One region of the Variovorax sp. YR566 genome, then DNA from elsewhere that is predicted to be linked to it. Evidence: riboswitches for the same ligand, from Rfam matches in the RefSeq annotation. Region 1 holds a riboswitch; the other holds the start of a gene.
What was found. A riboswitch is a leader RNA that binds a small molecule or an ion and turns the genes downstream of it on or off. The one in region 1 is predicted to bind thiamine pyrophosphate.
Positions count from the first base shown of each region.

Region 1 (6,274 bases):
ACACGCGCGCCGCCACCGATGCCGCGTTTGCGAAGCTGCGCGCGGCCGGCGTCACGCTGATCGATGTGGAGATGCCGAAGCTGATGGAGCTCAACGGCGCGGTTGGCTTTCCGCTGGCGCTCTACGAGGCGCACGACGACATGGTGACCTACCTCGCGAAGTACCGCACGGGTATCGACATTGCACAGCTCACGGCCGGCATCGCCAGCCCCGACGTCAAGGGCACTTTCGAGACCTTCGTCATCCCGCGCAAGCTGCCTGCGGCCAGCGGCGTGGTCGATGCGAAGCCGGTCTACGAGAACGCGATGCGCGTCGCGCGCCCCGCGCTGCAGAAGCTCTACCGCGACACCTTCGCGAAGAACAGGCTCGACGCACTGGTGTTCCCGACGGTGCCGCGCGTGGCACTGGCCGCGGGGGCCGAAGCCAGCAGCCCCGAGAACTTCGGCTCGCTGATCCAGAACACCGACCCGGGCAGCAACGCCGGCATACCGGGCGTGCAGTTGCCATCGGGCCTCGGCGCAACCAGCGGCCTGCCCGTGGGCCTGGAGCTGGACGGCCCTGCCGGCAGCGACCGCAAGCTGCTGGCCGTGGGCATGGCGGTGGAGCAGGTGCTCGGCCGGCTGCCGGCGCCTAAGTGAGCGCGAGCGGCATGGCCCAGCCTGCGAGCGCCGAGCGGCGCTCGATGCCCAGCTTGTCGAAGATGCGCCGCAGGTAGGTGCGCACGGTGGGCACGCCTACCGCGAGGCGGCGCGCGATCTCCTTGTCGGTGAGCCCTTCGCGCACGCAGCGGGCCACTTCCTGCTCGCGCACGCTCAGCAAGGCCCACGCGGCTTCGCGCGCCCCGGACGCCGGAGCAGTCGCGCGCTGCGCCCGTTGCAGGGCGCCCGCGAACGCCGGCTCGATCAGGTCGAGCAACGCCTTCTCGTGATCGCCGAAATCGCTGCGCCCCTTGCGGCGCCAGATGCGCAGGTCTCCCAGCGCGCGTTCGCCCTCGAAGGCATGCAGGTTCATGCCCCAGTGCAGCCCGTCGCGCGCGAGAAAGTCGTTGAAGAATGCGGTGCGCATCAGCTCGCGCTGCGGCATCACTTCGGTCACGCGTGTGGCGCGGCGGCGCGACTGCAGCACGAATGTGATCGGGTCGTGGTGCTGGTGCCACTGCGCATAGCTGTCGAGATTCGCGGGGTCCATGTGCAGCGCCACGCGCGCGCCGAAGTTGCTGCTCGCGGCGTCCCACACGAAGGAGGCGAACTGGTCCGCGTGCAGCAGGTCGAGCAGCGCCCAGCCCAGGCGTTCGCGGATCTCCTGCTCGCCGCGGTCTTCCGCCAGCAGCGTGAAAACGCCGCGCAGTGCGTGCTGTTCAGAGCCTGTGAGGTACATACATCGCCGACTTTCTCGAGGGAGCCGTTGTAACGCTAACGTTTAGCAAGCGCCGCGCCAAGGGTGGATGCCCGCGAATGCATGCGCCGCGCGGTCATGCATATCGCGCAGAATCGACGGCAGCCCGGCCATGCCATCGACAACTCCCATCACCGAACACGCATCCAGGCCGCTGCTGAAGCGGTTCCGTGACTATTGGATCGAGGCGCCCAACGCCAATCCGCTGGTGGACCAGAGCCTGGCGCGCGCCTATGTGATCGACACGCGGGACACGCCGCTGTCAGCCGCCGTCACGGCCGCGGTGTTCTGGATGCTGTTCCTCGTTCTCACCGGCAATCGCGGCACGCTCGTGTGGGCCGTGCTGGTGCACGCGATGCAATGGAACATGCACCGCCATCTGCACCGGCTGGATCCGGCCGCCATCGATGCAGCCACTGCCGCGCGCACGCGCCGGCGGCTGGAGTTGCGCATGCTGTTCCCGGGGCTGGTGTGGGCGTTGGCGCCGTGGCTGTTCTTCCCGCATGGCGACCTTGCCCACATCCTGCTCATGTACTTCTTCGTGAGCGGCACGACCAGCGTGATCATTGCCGCGCTTGCCCAGTGGTGGCTGGCCGCCCTGTGCTTCGGCGTCCCGGTGTTCCTGAGCCTGGCGCTGCGGCTGGTGCTGGAGCCGGGCAGCGTGACGGTCATCATGGGGTGCCTTGCGGTGTCGCAGCTCGTGGCGGCCCTGCACTATGCGCGCAAGCAAAACCGGTTGATCGTCGGCTCCATCGAGAACGGCTTCGAGAACGCGCGCCTGGCCGAAGCGCTGTCGCGCCAGCTCGACCACGTGGCACAGCTTGCCGCGCAGCGCGCCCGCATCTTTGCGGCCGCCAACCACGACCTGCGCCAGCCCATGCATGCGCTGGCCATCTTCGTCGACGCGCTGGACACGCGCAATCCGCCCACGGCCGAGAACCTGCGCTTCATGCGCGACAGCGTAGATGCCCTGCGCGGCTCCATCGATGCGCTGCTGGACATCGCGCAGCTCGACGGCGGCGTGGCGCCCGTTCGCCCCGAGCCGATGCGCCTGCAGCCGCTGTTCGATGCGCTGCACGGGCGCTTTGCGGCGCTGGCCGCGGCCAAGGGGCTGCACCTGCGCGTGCGCCCCACGCGCGCCGCGGTGCAGGCGGACGCGCGCATGCTCGCGCGGCTGCTCGGCAATCTGGTGGACAACGCGATCAAGTACACCCCCTCGGGCACCGTGCTGGTCTGCGCCAGGCATGTGACGCCGGGCGCCTGGCGCATCGAGGTGCGCGATTCCGGCGTGGGCATCGACGCGCGGCACCAGGCGCAGGTGTTCGAGGAGTTTTTCCAGATCGACAACCCCGGACGCGACCGCAGCCGCGGGCTCGGGCTGGGCCTGTCGCTGGTGGCGAGCATGGCGCAGGTGATGGGTTCGCGCATTCAGGTGCGCACCGCACCGGGCCGCGGCAGCACCTTCTCGCTGGTGCTCGATAAGACGGCCGCGCCACCGGCAGATGACGACCTGGCCGTGCCGGCCGGGTCACCGGAAGAAGCTGCCGCCCTTCGCATCCTGGTGCTCGACGACGAGCAACCCGTGCGCGAGGCCATGCGTTCGCTTCTGTCCGCCTGGGGCCACGAGGTGGTGCTGGCGGCCAACCCGCGCGAAGCCTTGCAGCACGGCGGCGTGTTCGACCTGATGCTGAGCGACCTGCGCCTGGGCAGCGGCCTCTCGGGCCTGGCCGCCGCGCAGGCCCTGCAGGCGGTCGGCAAGGCGCGCAACGTCGTCATCCTCACCGGCGAAACCGCGCATGCGACGCGGGCCGAGGTCGAGCGCGCGGGCTATGCGCTGATCTACAAGCCGGCGGGCGCGCAGGCCCTGCAGGAAGCCATTGCCGCAAGCCGGCCTGCCTAGCCTCGGGGCTTGCCCTGTCCGCGCCCGGCCCGCAAGGTGTTCCAATAGCGGTCTTCATGAGCGCCAACGATCCCACCACCGGACCTTGCCCCTGCGGCCGTACAGACCGCCGCGACAAGCCCATCGGCTACGCCCTGTGCTGTGGCCGCTATCTCGACGATTTCGGGAACACGCCCGCGCCGGACGCCGAATCGCTGATGCGTTCGCGCTATTCGGCCTTCGTGCTGGAGCGCGGCGAATACCTGCTCGCCACCTGGCATGCGTCGAAGCGGCCGGCCTCGATCGAGTTCGAGCCGGGCGTCAAGTGGCTGGGGCTGGACATCCGCTCGCGCTCGGTGCTCGACGCGGACCATGCCGAAATCGAGTTCGTCGCGCGCCAGCGCAGCGCGGCCACGGGTGCCGCCACGCGCCTGCACGAGCGCAGCCGCTTCGTGCGCGAAGGCGACCGCTGGTACTACCTGGACGGCGACCTGCAAGTACCCCTGGGTTGACGCACCGGGCCGAGGCCCGCACAATCGGCCCCGCTCCGGGGTGCACGCATGTGGCGTGCTGAGATGGCAAAGCAGCCGACCCGCGAACTTGATCCGGGTCATACCGGCGTAAGAAGAGCTGCACTCCCTGACTTCGGTCCGTCACTCCCCCTTCCGTGACGGGCTTCCCGAAGCCCACCGAGCGATTGCGGAGCACCCTTTCCTCAACAAGGAGTGCCTCCGATGAATGCCCCCGACAAGTTCACCACGCTGCTTTCGCTCACGCGCGAGCCTTTTCCCGCGTCGCACAAGTGCGTCATTCCGGGCAGCCGGCCCGACCTGTTCGTGCCCGTGCGCGACGTGCAACTCACCAACGGCGAGACCGTGTCGCTCTACGACACCTCGGGCCCGTACACAGACCCGAAGGTCGAGATCGACGTGCGCCGCGGCCTGCCCGACGTGCGCGGCGCCTGGGTGCTGGAGCGCAACGACACCGAAAGTTACGAAGGCCGCACGCACCACGCGCTGGACGACGGCGCCAAGAACGAAGACCGCGACGCGCAACGCCTGGCCGAACTGCGCGCCGGTGCCTCGGCACTGCAGCGCACGCCGCGCCGCGCGAAGTCGGGCGCCAACGTCACGCAGATGCACTACGCGCGCCGCGGCATCGTCACGCCCGAAATGGAGTACGTGGCCTTGCGCGAGAACGGCAAGCGCGAGTGGATGGCCGAATACCTTGCCAACGAAGAGCGCGCCAGGCGCGTGATGGGCAACCCGATGGGCGCGACCATTCCGCGCATCATCACGCCCGAGTTCGTGCGCGACGAAGTGGCCCGCGGCCGCGCGATCATTCCCGCGAACATCAACCACCCCGAAGTCGAGCCGATGGCCATCGGCCGCAACTTCAAGGTGAAGATCAACGCCAACATCGGCAACTCGGCTGTCACGTCGAGCATCGAGGAAGAGGTCGAGAAGCTGGTGTGGGCCATTCGCTGGGGCGCGGACAACGTGATGGACCTGTCGACCGGCAAGAACATCCACACCACGCGCGACTGGATCGTGCGCAACTCGCCGGTGCCCATCGGCACGGTGCCCATCTACCAGGCGCTCGAGAAGGTGGGCGGCGTGGCCGAAGACCTGACCTGGGAGATCTATCGCGACACGCTGATCGAGCAGGCGGAGCAGGGCGTCGACTACTTCACCATCCACGCCGGCCTGCGCCTCCCGTTCATCCACCTCACGGCCGACCGCATGACGGGCATCGTGTCGCGCGGCGGATCGATCATGGCCAAGTGGTGCATCGCGCACCACAAGGAGAGCTTTCTCTACACGCACTTCGAAGACATCTGCGACATCATGAAGGCCTACGACGTGAGCTTCTCGCTCGGCGATGGCCTGCGTCCCGGCTCGGGCGCCGACGCCAACGACGAAGCGCAGTTCGCCGAGTTGCGCACGCTGGGCGAACTCACGCAGATCGCATGGAAGCACGACGTGCAGACCATGATCGAAGGGCCGGGCCACGTGCCGATGCACATGATCCAGTCGAACATGGACGAGCAGCTCAAGCACTGCCACGAGGCGCCGTTCTACACGCTCGGGCCGCTGACCATCGACATCGCGCCGGGCTACGACCACATTGCCAGTGCTATCGGCGCGGCCATGATCGGCTGGGCCGGCACCGCGATGCTTTGCTACGTGACTCCGAAGGAGCACCTGGGGCTGCCGGACCGCGACGACGTGAAGCAGGGGATCATTGCCTACAAGATCGCCGCGCATGCGGCGGATGTGGCAAAGGGGCATCCGGGGGCTCGCTCGCGCGACGATGCGCTGAGCAAGGCGCGCTTCGAATTCCGCTGGCAGGACCAGTTCAACCTGGGCCTCGACCCCGACACCGCGCGCGAATTCCATGACGAGACGCTGCCGAAGGATTCGAGCAAGGTGGCGCATTTCTGTTCGATGTGCGGGCCCAAGTTCTGCTCGATGAAGATCACGCAGGAAGTGCGCGAATACGCAGCGAAGAAGGGCGTGGCCGAGGCAGCCGCCATGGCCGAGGGCATGGAAGAGAAGTCGAAGGAATTCATGGCCGGCGGCGGCGAGATGTACATCCCCATCCGTCCGATAGCCTGAGCTTCCTCCTGCGAAAAGGGGGCGTTGCTACCATGGGGCCAATCACCGAACTCCGGCACCGCAATGACCCCCTTTCCTTTTTCCGCCGTTCTCTTCGACTGCGACGGCGTGCTCGTCGATTCCGAACCCATCACCAACCGCGTGCTCGCCGAAATGCTCGGCGAGCTCGGCTGGCACATCACGACCGAGGAATCGATGAACACCTTCACCGGCAAGGCGGTGAAGGACGAGGCGGCGCTCATCGAGACGAAGACCGGCGTCAGGATCACCGACGACTGGCTCAAGACCTTCCGCGCCCGCCGCAATGAGGCGCTGGAGCGCGACCTCGTCGCCATTCCCCACGCGCCCGCCGCCATTCGCGAAATCCATTCAAGGCTCAAGG
Region 1 covers NZ_CP197092.1:6,688,351-6,694,624, reverse strand. Annotated here, with positions in the region: gene iaaH (indoleacetamide hydrolase) at 1-638, shown strand, start outside; gene ACTG4X_RS31360 (helix-turn-helix transcriptional regulator) at 631-1,377, opposite strand; gene ACTG4X_RS31355 (hybrid sensor histidine kinase/response regulator) at 1,508-3,295, shown strand; gene ACTG4X_RS31350 (YchJ family protein) at 3,352-3,786, shown strand; TPP riboswitch at 3,813-3,918, shown strand; gene thiC (phosphomethylpyrimidine synthase ThiC) at 4,009-5,892, shown strand; gene ACTG4X_RS31340 (HAD family hydrolase) at 5,956-6,274, shown strand, end outside.

Region 2 (6,274 bases), 3.2 Mb from region 1:
GGTCGCCGCGATGCTGGGCTTCCTGACGATGGAGTTCTCGCCCCTGCCCGTGGACAACACCCAGGCCTGGGCCGAGGAGCTGCGCGAGCGCGTGCACACGATTCGCCCACTCGACCACCCGGTGCTCACGCGCAACCTGGCGCAGTTGGCCAACAAGGCCTTCATCCTGCGCTGGGACAACGGCACGACGGTGCCGCTCGACAGCAGCTTCGAGCGGCACATCCAGATCACCATCGACGGGCTGGAGGCGTTCGCGCGCAAGGTCAGGGCTGCGTAGGCCCAAACAGCTCGTACAGCACCATGCGCGCCTGCCTGCCGCGCAGCTCGGTCGTTTCCTCGATGCGACGGGTGGCGAGCCGCCCACCCAGTCCCTCGAATGTCGTCTGCGAGATCAGCGTGCGCGTGCCCAGTTCCTTGTTGGCGCCCTCGATGCGGCTTGCCGCATTGATCGCGTCGCCGATGGCGGTGTAAGACAGCCGGTTGCTCGACCCGAGCACGCCCGCGATCACGTGGCCGGTGTGGATGCCTACGCGCGTGCGGAATTCGTGCAGGCCTTCGCCCCGCCACTTGCCGTTGAGCACGTCCATTTCGGCATGCAGTTCGAGCGCCGCGACGCAGGCCCGGTATTCCGCATCTTCCAGGTCGGACGGCGCGCCCCACAGCACCATGATGCCGTCGCCCATGAACTTGTCGACCACGCCGCCATGCCGCGCAAAGATGCCGGCCGCCAGGTTGAAGTACTCGGTCAGCTGCCTCACGAGCACGTCGGCTTCCATCGATTCGGAGATGGTGGTGAAGCCCTCCACGTCGGTGAACATCGCGGTGATGCGGCGCGGCGAGCCGCTGGGCGCGAGCGCGTGGCCCTCGGCGACGAGCTGGCGGATGATGTCCACCGGCACGAACTTGCGAAAGGCCTGCAGGCTGCGCGCCGATTCGTCCAGCGCCTGGTTCAGATGCTGGATCTCCAGAACCCGGCTCGGCTCGAGCGGCAGGTTGTCTAGCTCCAGCCGCCCGATGCGGCGCGCGACAAGCGCGAGGTTTTCGATCGGCTGGGTCACGAGCTTCGACAGCCGCAGCGAGATGAACAGCGCGATGCCGAGAAAGCTCAGCGTCAGCAGCAGCGCCCAGAGCACCGAGCGATGCAGGCCGCCGAGCAGCAGATCTTCGGGCTCCCAGCTGACGAGTTGCCACCGGGTGTGCGGGATGTGCGACGTCTGCACGAGGTATTTGCGCCCTTCATGCTCGATGGAAAAAGCCATGTCGTCGGCGCCACCCGCCTTGCCCGCGGCAAGCATGTGCGCATGCAAGGCGCCTAGCACACCGGTGTCTGGCGACTCCAGTTCGCGCACCGGGTCGGGGTGGTCGCTGCGCGCAATCACGTGATGGTCGGCGCTCAGCAAGGCGCTCTCGCCGGCCCCCAGCGCGCCGAAGATGCGCACGAGCTTCGACAGATGCCCCAGCGACACGTTGCCGTCGATCACGAGCTGGCGTGTGTGCCCCTCGTCGTCGACACGTGCGCTGGGCAATGAATGGCCGATTGCAAGCTCCTGTGAGTCGCTCATCAGGAAAGGCTGGGTCCACACGGGTCCATGCGCCTTCATGGCCTCCCGGTACCAGGTGCGCTTCTCGGGGTCGAAGTCGCTGCGATAGGCCGTGATGGCCGTCGTAGCAAAGCGCTGCTTCGCGTCGCCGCCCTCGGCGTCGGGCGAGCGCTTGTACTGCCAGGTTTCGGTGCTGAAGTCGGGGCCGCGCAACACCTGCCGGATGGCCGGGGTCGGGTAGCGCACAGCCATCAAGACGTGGCCGTCGTCGGTGGCCACGTTGATGCTGTCGAGCTCGGGGGTCTGCTCGAGCATGGTCCAGAGCATCTCGGCGGTCTGTTCGCCATCCTCGCCGGTGGCGTGCACGCTGGGAGAGTCGGCAATCGATCGGATGACTCCCTCGGTCTTGGCGAGGAAGGCGAGCACATTGTCCTCGACCCTGTCATGGTTGATCTTGTGCGAGGCCGTGCCCACCCTGGACACCAGCTTCTCAGCGGCCCAGTAGCCGAATGCCACCAGCAGCAGCGACTGCAACAGCGCGACGGCGCAGATGATGGTGCCTACGTCGACCCTGAAGCGCCGTAGGCCGGTGCCAGCGAAATCCCTATCTGCCATGCAAGTCCTTCTTCATTTCTTGTTCCTGCTCGCTTATCGGCGCGCGCTCCCGTTTCTTTGATTGGCAGTTCTTCTTTGGACGCCGATTCTCTCGTGGCCTGTGCACGCTCTGCGGGTTTTCCCTGCCTCGCAAAGGCACGCATGCTGTTGCGGCTTCCCCGCAGGGGATAAACTCCGCCCCGCGCCGTGGGTTCCTCGCGGCGTACTTGCTAGGGGTGTTGGGCGGCTTGCCGTCCGGCTGAGAAAGTCCCTTTGAACCTGATTGAGGTAATCCTCGCGCAGGGAAGCTGGTCCGGTGGCCTCTCACGTTCTCTCGCGTGATGGCCGCGCCACTGGGGCCCCGCCCACCTGCCAAACCTTTTGCACTGGAGCAAATGGATGGCAAACGACAACAACGACGCGACCGTCTCGAACGAGGCGCTGACGCCGCTGCCCGCGTCCCAGCGCGTGTTCGGCTGGCACGACCATGCTTCGCTCTGGTTCAGCCTCGGCGTGGGCCTGCTGGTGATGCAGATCGGCGCCTACCTGGTGCCGGCCGTGGGTACGCGCGATGCGGTCATTGCCATCGTGCTCGGCTCCTGCGTCGGCGCCGGCCTGCTGGCCTGGACCGCGCGACTTGGCTGCGAGAGCGGCCTGGCGAGCGCCGGCCTGATGCACGCCACCTACGGCAGTGCCTTCGCGCGGCTGCCGGTGCTGCTCAACATCGTTCAGCTGGTGGGCTGGACCACCTTCGAGCTGGTCATCATGCGGGAAGGTACGCAGGCCATCGGCCAGTCGGTGGTCGGCCCCTCGCTGGGCACTGCCTGGGGCGGCGTGCTGACCACGCTGCTGTGGGGCGCGGTGCTGCTGGCGCTGCTCGCGGGCTCGATGGTCAAGCTAGTGCGGCGCTTCGTGAGCCGCTTCGGCCTGCCGCTGGTGGTGCTGTCGCTGATCTGGCTCACATGGCAATTCGCGACGCGGCTTCAGGCCAAGGGCCTGGACGCCTTCTGGGCACGCCCGGGCGACGGCACGATGGGCATGTTCAGCGCGCTCGACCTCGTGATTGCGATGCCGGTGTCTTGGCTGCCGCTGGTGGCCGACTACGCGCGACATGGCAAACGTAATGCCGGAGGGCTGGGCAGCGCGTTCAGCGGCACCTGGATCGGCTATGCGCTGGCGAACATCTGGTGCTACGCATTGGGCGTGATGGTGGTGAGCGTGGCCGAGCCCGGCGTGAGCCTCGTCACCGCGCTGCTGCTGGCGCAAGGCGGACTGGTGGCGCTGGGCCTGATCCTGATCGACGAACTCGACAACGCGTACGGCGATGTCTATTCAGGCTCGGTCTCCACGCACAGCCTGCTGCCGCGCTGGAGCGTGAAGCGCTGGGGCCTGCTGCTGGCCGCGCTGTGCATCGCATTGGCGCTGGTGCTGCCGATGCACACGCTGGAGCCCTTCCTGCTGCTTCTGAGCTCGGTGTTCGTGCCGCTGTACGGCGTGATCATCGGGCGGCTGGGCAGCGGCCAGTCGGTATCACTGGCCGGTACGCGCCAGATCGACTTCGGCGCGGCGCTGATCTGGATCGCGGGCATCGCGGCGTATCACGCGCTGGCCAAGTGGGCGCCGCAGTTCGGCTCCGCCCTGCCGACGCTGGCGGCGACCTTCGTGCTGGCCTGGCTCAGCCGGCCGAAGCTGACAACGGCAGGCGGTGCGTCGGCACTGGCGCAAAGCCGTGGTTGAGGGGGCCATGACCCGCGCCGATCTTCACATCCGCACCGGCAGCCATCGCGCCGAGGATGTAGGTGCGCGCCCGTTCGACCGCCTCGGGCAGCGCCGCACCCAACGCAAGGTGCGCGGCAATGGCGGACGACAGCGTGCATCCCGTGCCGTGCAGGTTGCGGCTGGCAATGCGCCTGGAAGCCAGGCGCCTGCGCTCACCGCCGGATTGCAGCAGCACGTCGACCACCTCATCGCCCGGCAGATGGCCGCCCTTGAGCAGCACGGCCTTCGCGCCGAGCGCGAGCAACTCGTTTGCCGCGTCATCGAGCGCATCGACGCCATCGATGGCATGGCCGATCAGCAAGGCCGCCTCGTCGAGATTGGGCGTGACGACCACGGCGCGCGGGAACAGTTCGCGCACCAGCACCTGCACCGTCTCGGCGGCGATCAGGCGGTCGCCGCTGGTGGCGACCATCACGGGGTCGAGCACCACGTTCTTCAGCTGGTAGCGGTCGATGGCCCAGGCCACCACCTCGACCATCTCGGGCGCATGCAGCATGCCGAGCTTGACGGCATCGACGCCGATGTCCTCCACCACGGCCTGGATCTGCGCCTTGAGGAAATCGGGCGGCACACCGTGGATGCCCGATACGCCGAGCGTGTTCTGCGCAGTGAGCGCGGTGATGGCCGTCATGCCGTAGCAGCCGAGGGCCGCGAAGGTCTTGAGATCGGCCTGGATGCCGGCGCCGCCGCCGCTGTCGGAGCCGGCGATGGAAAGCACGCGTGCGTAGCGCTGGGTGGGTCCTTGGGTCATGCCGAAAATTATCGGCGGTATCGGCAATGCGAAGGAGCACGGCTGTGAGCCTTCCTTTTCAATCGGCCGCCATCCTCGGCGCGGGCCTCATGGGCCGCCTGCTGGCGGTGACGCTCGCGCAGGCTGGCTGCAAGGTCGATCTGTTCGAAGCCGGCAGTCCCGATGCCGAAGGCGCTGCCGCGCGCGTGGCAGCGGCAATGCTTGCGCCGCTTGCCGAATCGGCCGTGGCGCCGGTGTCGGTCGTGCGCATGGGGCAGCACGCGCTCTCGCGCTGGCCCGAACTGCTGGCCTTGCTGGCGCAGCCCGTTTTTTTCCAGCGCGACGGCACGCTGGTGCTCTGGCACCGGCAGGATAGCGCCGAAGCCGCGCGGCTTGCACGCGTGCTCGCCAGCACCGGCACGCAGGTGCCCGAACTCGCGCCAATGCAGACGCTCGACGGCCCGGCCATTACAGCGCTGGAACCTTCACTGGGCCAGCGCTTTGCGCAGGGCCTGTTCCTGCCCGGCGAAGGCCAGCTCGACAACCGTGCGCTGTTGGCCTCGCTGCTCGCGACGCTGCAGGCCAGCCCTCGTGTCACGCTGCACTGGCAATCGCCACGCGCACCGTCTGATTTTTCACCCGGCACGACAGGCCAGCCCGACTGGGTGATCGACTGCCGCGGCCTCGGCGCCAAGCCCCAGTGGAGCGCGCTGCGCGGCGTGCGCGGCGAAGTAATCCGCGTCCATGCGCCCGAAGTGAGCCTGCAGCGCCCCACCCGCCTCGTGCATCCGCGCTACCCGCTCTACATCGCGCCCAAGCCCGGCAACCTGTTCGTGATCGGCGCGACCGAGATCGAGTCCGACGACATGTCGCCCGCCAGCGTGCGCTCAACGCTCGAACTGCTGAGCGCCGCCTATGCCGTGCACAGCGGCTTCGCCGAAGCGCGCATCGTCGAGATCGCCACGCAGTGCCGCCCCACGCTGCCCGACAACCTGCCCGCCATCCGCCAGCCGCAGCCGCGCGTGCTGCAGATCAACGGCCTGTACCGCCACGGTTTCATGATCGCGCCCGCGCTGCTCGACGCCGCGATGGAGCTGCTCGCGCACGGCCACTCGGCCCTCGCAAGGAGCTTCGGCATGGAGACCTCCGACACATGAACATCCTGATCAACGACAAGCCTTTCGTGCTGCCCGACCACGCCACGCTCACCGACGCGCTGGCCGCACTGAACGCCACGCCGCCTTTCGCGGTGGCCGTGAACCGCGAGTTCGTGCCGCGCTCGGCGTATGCCGCGCGCGCACTGCAGTCCGACGACCGCATCGAAGTGATCCGCCCCGTGACGGGCGGCTGAATGATGGAGACAAAGAACATGACGACCACGAACGACCCACTGGTGCTCTACGGCGAAACCTTCCAGAGCCGCCTGCTGCTCGGCACTGCGCGCTACCCCTCGCCCGACTTGCTCGAAGCCGCGGTGAAGCGCGCAAAGCCAGCGATGTTGACCGCCTCGCTGCGCCGCCAGACGGCGAGCCAGGGCTCTGGCAACAGCGACCTCGGCAACGGCTTCTGGGAGTTGCTGCGCAAGCTCGACGTGCCGGTGCTGCCCAACACCGCCGGCTGCCACAGCGTG
Region 2 covers NZ_CP197092.1:3,499,707-3,505,980, reverse strand. Annotated here, with positions in the region: gene ACTG4X_RS16350 (TetR/AcrR family transcriptional regulator) at 1-277, shown strand, start outside; gene ACTG4X_RS16345 (adenylate/guanylate cyclase domain-containing protein) at 264-2,156, opposite strand; TPP riboswitch at 2,358-2,458, shown strand; gene ACTG4X_RS16340 (purine-cytosine permease family protein) at 2,535-3,872, shown strand; gene thiD (bifunctional hydroxymethylpyrimidine kinase/phosphomethylpyrimidine kinase) at 3,811-4,665, opposite strand; gene ACTG4X_RS16330 (FAD-dependent oxidoreductase) at 4,710-5,801, shown strand; gene thiS (sulfur carrier protein ThiS) at 5,798-5,995, shown strand; gene ACTG4X_RS16320 (thiazole synthase) at 6,014-6,274, shown strand, end outside.
Region 2: another riboswitch for thiamine pyrophosphate. It lies ahead of ACTG4X_RS16340 (purine-cytosine permease family protein); the one in region 1 lies ahead of thiC (phosphomethylpyrimidine synthase ThiC).